DNA from 2 places in the Streptomyces sp. SX-6 genome. Region 1 is predicted to be linked to the other one. Evidence: riboswitches for the same ligand, from Rfam matches in the RefSeq annotation. Region 1 holds a riboswitch; the other holds the start of a gene.
The links. Region 1 has a riboswitch for thiamine pyrophosphate ahead of ACV530_RS33595 (thiamine ABC transporter substrate-binding protein). Riboswitches for the same ligand answer to the same signal wherever they lie in the genome.
Positions count from the first base shown of each region.

Region 2: another riboswitch for thiamine pyrophosphate. It lies ahead of thiO (glycine oxidase ThiO); the one in region 1 lies ahead of ACV530_RS33595 (thiamine ABC transporter substrate-binding protein).

Region 1 covers NZ_JBTHHU010000046.1:9,817-14,841, reverse strand. Annotated here, with positions in the region: gene frr (ribosome recycling factor) at 1-498, shown strand, start outside; gene ACV530_RS33605 (phosphatidate cytidylyltransferase) at 498-1,577, shown strand; gene rlmN (dual-specificity RNA methyltransferase RlmN) at 1,751-2,863, shown strand; TPP riboswitch at 2,895-3,000, shown strand; gene ACV530_RS33595 (thiamine ABC transporter substrate-binding protein) at 2,996-4,075, shown strand; gene ACV530_RS33590 (ABC transporter permease) at 4,111-5,025, shown strand, end outside.
Region 2 covers NZ_JBTHHU010000048.1:3,002-8,026, forward strand. Annotated here, with positions in the region: gene ACV530_RS34110 (Rv2175c family DNA-binding protein) at 1-131, opposite strand, end outside; gene ACV530_RS34115 (NAD(P)/FAD-dependent oxidoreductase) at 223-1,491, opposite strand; TPP riboswitch at 1,633-1,745, shown strand; gene thiO (glycine oxidase ThiO) at 1,743-2,930, shown strand; gene thiS (sulfur carrier protein ThiS) at 2,927-3,139, shown strand; gene ACV530_RS34130 (thiazole synthase) at 3,145-3,948, shown strand; gene pknB (Stk1 family PASTA domain-containing Ser/Thr kinase) at 4,028-5,025, shown strand, end outside.

The DNA of each region.
Region 1 (5,025 bases):
AAGGAGGACTTCGCGGCGATCCGCACCGGGCGTGCGCACCCGGCCATGTTCAACAAGATCGTGGCCGACTACTACGGCGCCCTGACGCCGATCAACCAGCTGGCGTCGTTCTCGGTGCCCGAGCCGCGCATGGCTGTCGTGACCCCGTTCGACAAGAGCGCGCTGCGCAACATCGAGCAGGCGATCCGCGACTCCGACCTCGGGGTCAACCCGAGCAACGACGGCAACATCATCCGTGTGACGTTCCCCGAGCTCACCGAGGAGCGCCGCCGGGAGTTCATCAAGGTCGCCAAGGGCAAGGGCGAGGACGCGAAGGTGTCCATCCGCTCCGTGCGCCGCAAGGCCAAGGACGCCCTGGACAAGCTCGTCAAGGACAAGGAGTCCGGCGAGGACGAGGTGCGCCGCGCGGAGAAGGAGCTCGACGACACCACCGCGAAGTACGTGGCGCAGGTGGACGAGCTGCTCAAGCACAAGGAAGCCGAGCTGCTCGAGGTCTGATGAACGACGCATCCTGGGGAGCCCCGCCGAGCGCCGGACACTGGGGGTCCACGGACCGAAGGACCCCGGTTCCGGCGGGTCCAGTGCACGGGACGGTCGAGGCGGCGCAGACTCGGCCCATGCCCATCGTGCCCGACGCAGGCGGAGACCAGGACGACCGTGATCAGGGGGCCGCCCGTTCCGGTGGCCCCCTCTTCCGCGAGGAACGCGCTGAAAGGGAGCCTGACATCCGTCCGCAGGAGCCTGCCGCCCCGAAGGCGGGAAAGAAGAGTGCGGGCCGCGATCTGCGGGCCGCGATAGGGGTGGGGCTGGGGCTCGGCGCGGTCATCCTCGCCTCCCTGTTCATCTACAAGCCCGTGTTCCTCGGCGTCGTCGTGGTCGCCGTGGTGGTCGGGCTGTGGGAGCTGACCTCCCGGCTCGCCGAGCGGAAGTCCATCAGGGCGCCCCTGGTGCCGCTCGCCATCGGCGGAGCGGCGATGACGGTCGCGGGCTATGTGAACGGTGCCGAGGGTGCCTGGGTGGCCATGGCCTTCACCGCGCTCGCCGTGCTGGTCTGGCGGATGACGGAGCCGCCGGACGACTACCTCAAGGACGTCACAGCGGGCATTTTCGCGGCGTTCTACGTGCCGTTCCTCGCCACCTTCGTGGCGCTGATGCTCGCCGCCGACGACGGTGCGTGGCGGGTGCTGACCTTCCTCGTCCTGACGGTGGTCAGCGACACCGGCGCGTACGCGGTGGGCTGGCGGTTCGGCAAGCACAAGCTCGCGCCGCGCATCAGCCCGGGCAAGACCCGCGAGGGGCTCATCGGCGCGGTGCTGTTCGCGATGGTGGCGGGCGCGCTGTGCATGCAGCTCCTCATCGACGGCGGCATGTGGTGGCAGGGCCTGCTGCTCGGCCTCGCGGTCGCGGTCAGCGCCACGCTGGGCGACCTCGGCGAGTCGATGATCAAGCGGGACCTGGGCATCAAGGACATGGGCGAGCTGCTGCCGGGCCATGGCGGGATCATGGACCGGCTGGACTCGCTGCTGCCGACCGCTCCGGTGGTGTGGCTGCTGATGGTGGCCTTCGTCGGCTCCTGAGCCGAGCGCGACTGCCGTACCCTGGAAGAGCCCGCCGCTGGTCGGCGGGCTCTTTTCGGCCCTGCGACCAGCGGGGATGCCCCGGTGAGATCCCCGGGCTTGGGCATGGTCCCCCCGTAGGCTCCGCGCACGCGGAGATCGCCCGTATTCGCCGTAACGAGGAGTCCCCGTCCATGGCACGCCCTGCGCCTGGTGAGCTCACCTTTGTCGCTCCCCGCGGAGTCAAGAAGCCCCCGCGGCACCTTGCCGACCTCTCGCCCGCCGAGCGCCGGGAGGCGGTGGCCGCGATCGGCGAGAAGCCGTTCCGCGCCAAGCAGCTGTCCCAGCACTACTTCGCGCGCTACGCGCACGACCCGGCGGAGTGGACCGACATCCCGGCGGCGTCGCGCGGGAAGCTCGCCGAGGAGCTGCTGCCGGAGCTGATGAGCGTGGTCCGGCACATCTCGTGCGACGACGACACCACGCGCAAGACCCTGTGGCGCCTGCACGACGGCAAGCTCGTCGAGTCCGTCCTGATGCGCTACCCGGACCGGGTCACCATGTGCATCAGCTCGCAGGCCGGCTGCGGCATGAACTGCCCGTTCTGTGCCACCGGCCAGGCCGGGCTGGACCGCAACCTGTCCACCGCCGAGATCGTGCACCAGATCGTCGACGGCATGCGCGCGCTGCGCGACGGCGAGGTGCCGGGAGGCCCCGCGCGGCTGTCGAACATCGTCTTCATGGGCATGGGCGAGCCGCTGGCCAACTACAAGCGGGTCGTGGGCGCCATCCGCCGCCTGACCGACCCCGAGCCGGACGGCCTCGGGCTCTCGCAGCGCGGCATCACCGTCTCCACGGTCGGCCTGGTCCCCGCGATGCACCGGTTCGCCGACGAGGGCTTCAAGTGCCGTCTCGCGGTGTCGCTGCACGCCCCGGACGACGAGCTGCGGGACACCCTCGTCCCGGTCAACACCCGCTGGAAGGTCCGCGAGGTCCTCGACGCCGCCTGGGAGTACGCGGAGAAGTCCGGCCGCCGGATCTCCATCGAGTACGCCCTGATCCGCGACATCAACGACCAGGCGTGGCGCGGTGACCTCCTCGGCCGCCTCCTCAAGGGCAAGCGGGTGCACGTCAACCTGATCCCGCTCAACCCCACCCCGGGCTCCAAGTGGACGGCGTCCCGGCCCGAGGACGAGCGGGCGTTCGTCGACGCGATCGCCTCGCACGGCGTGCCCGTGACCGTACGGGACACCCGCGGCCAGGAGATCGACGGCGCCTGCGGTCAGCTCGCCGCGACCGAGCGCTGATACTGTCACCTGACATCACTCGCACAAATGAACAATCCGACAGGGGAGCGCACGCAGCGCTGAGAGTGCGGCACGGCCCGCAGACCCTCGGACCTGATCCGGTTAGTACCGGCGTAGGGAGTCAGCTCGACCATGAACACCACCCTCCGGCGCGCCCTCGGTGCGGCGGCCGTCACCGCGCTGTGCCTTCCGGCGCTCGCCGCCTGCGGCGGATCCGACGAGGCCAAGGACGACAAGACGGTCACCCTCGTCTCGCACGACTCCTTCAACGCGTCGGCCGCGGTCCTCAAGGAGTTCACGCAGCGCACCGGCTACACCGTCAAGGTGCTCAAGAGCGGGGACGCCGGCCAGGCGGTCAACCAGGCGATCCTCTCCAAGAGTCACCCGCAGGGCGACGTGTTCTTCGGGGTCGACAACACCCTGCTGTCCCGTGCGCTCGACAACGGGCTCTTCACCTCGTACGAGGCGAAGGGCCTGGACGGGGTCCCCAAGGAGCTCCAGGAGGATGCCGCGAAGCACCGGGTCACCCCCATCGACAGCGGCGACATCTGCGTCAACTACGACCGCGCCTGGTTCGCGGACCACAAGCTGACCCCGCCGCAGAGCTTCGACGACCTGGTCAAGCCGGAGTACAAGAACCTCCTCGTCACCGAGAACTCCGCCACCTCCTCGCCCGGCCTGGCCTTCCAGCTGGGCACCATCGCCAAGTACGGCGACGCCGGCTGGCAGGACTACTGGAAGAAGCTCAAGGCCAACGGCGCCGAGGTCGTCGACGGCTGGGAGCAGGCGTACAATGACCGCTTCTCCGGCTCGGCCGCGGGCAAGAAGGCCAAGGGCGACAAGCCCCTCGTCGTCTCCTACGCCTCCAGCCCGCCCGCAGAGGTGCTCGGCATGAAGCCGCAGCCCAAGGAGAGCCCCGTCGGCGTCTCGGCCGGTACCTGCTTCCGGCAGGTGGAGTTCGCGGGCCTGCTGAAGGGCGCGAAGAACACCAAGGGCGGCCAGGCGCTGATCGACTTCCTGCTGAGCAGGACGTTCCAGGAGGACATGCCGCTCCAGATGTTCGTCAACCCGGCCGTGAAGGACACGAAGCTGCCCGAGCTGTACACCAAGTACGGAGCGCGGGTCACCGATTCCGGTACGCTCGCTCCGGAGAAGATCGCCGCGAACCGTGACCAGTGGATCAAGGCATGGTCCTCGCTCGTCCTGAAGTGACCTCAAGGCGGAGGTCGTTGGTGCGGCTCGGCCTGATGGTCGTGCCGCTCGCCTTCTTCGCCGTCTTCTTCGCCTACCCGGTCGCCGCGATCGTCTCGCGGGGGCTCAAGGCGGACGGACAGTGGCAGTTCGGCCGGATCGGCGAGGTGCTCACCGATCCACGCATCGGTGATGTCCTGTGGTTCACCACCTGGCAGGCGGCCGCTTCCACCGCGCTCACGCTGGCGCTCGCGCTCCCCGGCGCGTATGTCTTCGCGCGCTTCGACTTCCCCGGCAAGCGGCTGCTGCGCGCGGTCGTCACCGTCCCGTTCGTCCTGCCGACCGTCGTCGTGGGCTCGGCCTTCCTCGCGCTGCTCGGGCACGGGGGGCTGCTGGACGAGCTGTGGGGGGTGCGCCTGGACACCACGGTCTGGGCGATCCTCCTCGCGCACGTCTTCTTCAACTACGCCGTCGTCGTCCGTACCGTCGGCGGTCTGTGGGCCCAGCTCGACCCCCGGCAGGAGGACGCGGCACGGGTGCTGGGTGCCGGGCGGTTCGCGGCCTGGCGCCGGGTGACCCTGCCCGCGCTGGCCCCGGCGGTGGCCGCGGCGGGCCTGATGGTCTTCCTGTTCACCTTCACCTCCTTCGGCGTCATCCAGATCCTCGGCGGCCCGCGCTACTCCACGCTGGAAGTGGAGATCTACCAGCAGACCGCGCAACTGCTCGACCTGCCCACGGCGGCGGTGCTCACGCTGGTGCAGTTCGCGGCCGTGGCGGCGCTGCTCGCCGTCCACGGGCGGACCGTACGGCGACGGGAGTCGGCCCTGCGGCTGGTCGACGCCGCGCACACCTCCCGTCGGCCGCGGGGCGCGGCGCAGTGGGCGCTGCTGTGGTCGGTCCTGGCCGTCGTCGCCCTGCTGATCCTGCTGCCGCTGGCGGTGCTCGTCCAGCGCTCCTTCGACGGACCGGAC
Region 2 (5,025 bases), on a different contig from region 1:
ACGGCCACCAGCTGGTTCTCCTTCACCAGCTGGCGCACGCGCGTCACCTCGACGTCGAGCATCTCCGCGATGTCGGGGAGAGTGAGCCAGGCGGGGACGAGCGCTTCGATCTTTGCGTCAATCTCGGTCACAAGGACAAGCCTGCCATCCGCCACTGACAGCCGGTAGCCGGGTTGACCCGAGCGGGCTCGAGACCCTCGCCGCGATACGGATCAGAACGGATCAGAGCGCCGCGGCTTTCAGCGGGACGGACGCGTCCGCCGCCCTTTCCCGGTCGATCGCCGCACCCCGCTCGATGAGCTTGCGCCCCTGTGCCAGGTCGCGCGGGCGCCCGACCGCCAGCACCGCCACCAGGACGCCGGAGCGGAGCCAGCACACCGTCCAGGCGGCGCTCGACGGGTCGCCGCGCCAGACGATCTCGTCGGCGTCGGCGTGGTGGCCCGCGTACTGCACGAACCGGCCGAACTGCTCGGACCAGAAGTACGGCACCGGGTCGTAGACCGGCGCCTCGTCCGGGCCGTGCACGATGTTGGCGGCGACGGTCCGCGGGCCCTGCAGGGCGTTGTCCCAGTGGTGCACCAGCAGCCGCTCCCCGTACCGGGCGGAGGGGAAGGACGCGCAGTCGCCGACCGCGTAGACGTCGGGCAGCGAGGTGCGCAGCCGGTCGTCGGTGACGACGGAACGGTCCGGCGCGAGCTCGATGCCCGAGCCGGCCAGCCAGCCGGTCGCGGGGCGGGCGCCGATGCCGACGACGACCGCGTCCGCCTTCAGCCGGCGGCCGTCGGCGAGCACGACCTCGCCGGGTTCGATCGCCGCCACCGCGGCGCCGGTGAGCAGCCGGGCGCCGCTGTTGGCGTACCAGTCGACCATGTGGGCGGCGACCTCGGCCGGCATGGCGCCCGCCAGCGGCCGGTCGGCGGCCTCCACGACGGTCACGTTGCAGCCCGCCTCGCGGGCGGCGGTCGCGAACTCCGCGCCGATCCAGCCCGCTCCGACCGCCACGATGTCGCGCTGCTCGACCAGCAGCGGGCGCAGCCGCTCGGCGTCGTCCAGCGTGCGCAGCAGATGGACGCCGGGCACGCCTTCGCTGCCGGGCAGCCGGACCGGTTCCGCGCCGGTGGCGACGACCAGCAGGTCGTACGGGACGGTGCCGCGCACCGTGTCCAGTTCGTGGTCGGCGGCGCGCAGGCCGGTGACCTCGCGGCCGAGCTGGAGCTCGATGCCGAGCGAGGCGAAGTCCACCTCGAAGGCGGACCCCTCCGCCTTGCCGAGCAGCACGGCCTTCGACAACGGCGGCCTGTCGTACGGGGGGTGGGGCTCGGCGCCCAGCAGGGTGATCGCCCCTTCCCAGCCCTGTTCGCGCAGTGCGACGGCGGTCTGTACGCCGGCCATCCCGGCGCCGACGATGACGACGCGTCTCCGCGCCGCGCCCTTGGTCGCTTCCCGGCCCTCGGCGGCAGGGCCACCGGCGGTGTTCGTCTGCTCACTCACACGATCACCATAGGTCGGTGGCCGGTCTCTTTCGGAGCACCGGGTGACGAGACCTCCGACACAAAGTCACGAGGTTTGAACACTGCCGGCGGGTGCCGCCGCCTTCCGGTCGGTTCCCGGCCCGTACTAGGGTGGCGCTGCACAAGCACTCGCGGGAGCCCGGACGCACCGGGCTGAGAGGGAGGCTGGACGGCCTCCGACCGTACGAACCTGATCCGGGTCATGCCGGCGAAGGGAGGGGCTGGAAGCCCATGCATGCGGATAGTCCACCTGGTACACGTAGTCATGACGTCCTCGTCGTCGGCGGCGGAGTCATCGGGCTCGTCACGGCGTGGCGGGCGGCCCAGCGCGGTCTGGCCACAGTGCTCGCCGATCCGGCGCCGGGCGGCGGGGCCGCGCAGGTCGCGGCCGGGATGCTGGCCGCCGTCACCGAACTGCACTACGGCGAGCAGGAGCTGCTCGCCCTCAACCTGGCCTCCGCGCGGCGCTATCCGGAGTTCACGGCCGAGCTGGAGGAGGCGAGCGGCCAGGACACCGGCTACCGCGCATGCGGCACGCTCGCCGTCGCGCTCGACGCCGACGACCGGGCGCACCTGCGCGAACTGCACGCCCTCCAGCTGCGGTCGGGGCTGGATTCGCAGTGGCTGTCGGGACGCGAGTGCCGCCGGCTGGAGCCGATGCTCGCGCCCGGCGTACAGGGCGGGCTGCGTGTCGACGGGGACCACCAGACCGATCCCCGGCGGCTGGCGAAGGCGCTGCTGACGGCCTGTGAGCGGGCCGGGGTGGTCTTCCACCGCAGCCGCGCGGAGCGGGTGCTGCTGAGCGGGGACCGGGCCATCGGCGCGGAACTCGCCGACGGCAGCCGGGTCACGGCCGGCCAGACCGTGCTGGCGGCGGGCAGCGGCAGCGGCCTGCTCGCGGGGCTGCCGGAGGAGGTCCTGCCCCCGGTGCGGCCGGTCAAGGGGCAGATACTGCGCCTGCGTGTGCCGGAGCCGTACCGGCCGTTCCTCTCCCGGACCGTACGGGCCGTCGTGCGCGGCGGGCACGTCTACCTGGTGCCGCGTGAGAACGGCGAGCTGGTCCTGGGCGCGACCACGGAGGAGCTCGGCTGGGACACGACCGTCACGGCGGGCGGCGTCTACGAACTGCTGCGCGACGCGCACGAACTGGTGCCCGGCATCACCGAGCTGCCGCTGGTGGAGACCCGCGCCGGACTGCGCCCGGGCTCCCCCGACAACGCCCCGATGCTCGGCCCGTCCGCCCTGCCCGGCCTGCACCTGGCCACCGGCCACCACCGCAACGGCATCCTGCTCACCCCGCTGACCGGGGACGCGCTCGCCGAGGCGCTGACCACCGGCAGCCTGCCCGAAGAGGCCCGTCCCTTCTCCCCCCGGCGATTCACCCGCTCACCCCGCTCACTCCAGGAGCAGCCCGCATGACCGGCACCGTGCACGTTTCCGTCAACGGTGAGCGCCATGTCGTCCCCGGCGGGACGACCCTCGGCGGCCTCGTGGCCACGCTCACCACCACGCCCGGCGGCGTCGCCGCGGCCGTCAACGAAACCGTCGTCCCGCGCGGCCAGTGGCAGCTCACGCCGCTCGGCGACGGCGACCGGGTCGAGGTGCTCACCGCGGTGCAGGGAGGCTGATCACGATGGCGGACGACCTGCTCACCATTGCCGACACCGTCTTCACGTCCCGTCTGATCATGGGAACGGGCGGGGCCCCGAGCCTGGAGGTGCTGGAGCGCGCGCTGATCGCCTCGGGCACCGAGCTGACCACGGTCGCGATGCGCCGGCTGGACTCGAGCGTGCGGGGCTCGGTGCTGTCCGTGCTCGAGAAGCACGGCGTACGGGTGCTGCCGAACACGGCGGGCTGTTTCACCGCGGGCGAGGCGGTCCTGACGGCCCGGCTGGCCCGCGAGGCGCTCGGTACGGACTGGGTCAAGCTCGAGGTGATCGCCGACGAGCGCACCCTGCTGCCCGACCCCATCGAGCTGCTGGACGCCGCCGAGATCCTGGTGGACGACGGCTTCACGGTGCTGCCCTACACCAACGACGACCCCGTGCTGGCCCGCAGGCTGGAGGACATCGGCTGTGCCGCGATCATGCCGCTGGGCTCCCCCATCGGCTCCGGCCTGGGCATCCGCAACCCGCACAACTTCCAGCTGATCACGGAGCGGGCGAACGTGCCGGTGATCCTCGACGCCGGTGCGGGCACCGCCTCCGACGCGGCGCTCGCGATGGAGCTGGGGTGCTCGGCGGTGATGCTCGCCTCGGCGGTGACGCGGGCGCAGGAGCCGGTCCTGATGGCGGAGGCCATGCGGCACGCGGTCGAGGCGGGGCGGCTGGCCCACCGGGCCGGGCGCATCCCGCGCCGGCACTTCGCCGAGGCGTCGTCGCCGCTGACCGGGCTGGCGCGGCTGGACCCGGAGCGGCCGGCGTTCGGGGCGGCGTAGGTCACCGTTTCGCTGCGGTAGCTCCGTCCGGACGTACGAGCGTACGGCTCGTCGCGATGGGCTCGTAGACTCGGGGACCGTGGACACGACCCTGCCGGACCCCCTCGTCGACCAGCTGCTCGACGGCCGTTACCGCATCGAGGCGCGGGTCGCCGCGGGTGGCATGGCCACGGTCTACCGGGCCCTGGACACCCGCCTCGACCGCGTGCTCGCCGTGAAGGTGATGCACCCCACCCTCGCGTCGGACTCCGCGTTCGTCGAGCGCTTCATCCGCGAGGCCAAGTCGGCGGCGCGCCTCGACCACCCCAATGTGGTGAGCGTCTTCGACCAGGGCACGGACGGCGGATACGTCTACCTCGCCATGGAGTACGTACCGGGCTGCACCCTGCGCGACGTCCTGCGCGAGCGCGGGGCGCTGCAGCCCCGGGCGGCGCTCGACATCGCCGAGCCCGTGCTGGCGGCGCTCGGCGCGGCGCACCGCGCCGGGCTCGTGCACCGCGACATGAAGCCCGAGAACGTGCTGATCGGGGACGACGGGCGGGTCAAGGTCGCCGACTTCGGCCTGGTGCGGGCGGTGGGCACCACCACCACGACCAACACCGGCTCGGTCCTGGGGACGGTGTCCTACCTCGCCCCCGAGCAGATCGAGCAGGGCACCGTCGACACGCGCACGGATGTCTACGCGTGTGGTGTCGTCCTCTACGAGATGCTCACCGGCACCAAGCCGCACGCGGGCACCAACCCGGCGCAGGTGCTCTACCAGCACCTCCACCAGGACGTGCCGGCCCCGTCCGCCGAGGTCCCGGGCCTCGCGCCCGAGCTCGACGACGTGGTGACCACCTGCACCGCCCGCGACCCCCGGCTGCGCCCGGACGACGCGGTGGGCATGCTGGGGCTGATCCGCGAGGCGCGCGCACAGCTCTCCGACGAGCAGCTGGACGCCCGTCCGCCGAGGGCGACGGACCCGTCGGTCCCCCAGGGTTCCGAGGACCGTACGAGCGTCCTCCCGCGCCCCGCGGCGGTGCCGATGGACCGTACCGCGCGGTTCGAGCAGCCGCCCGTCGTCCCCCCGCAGGC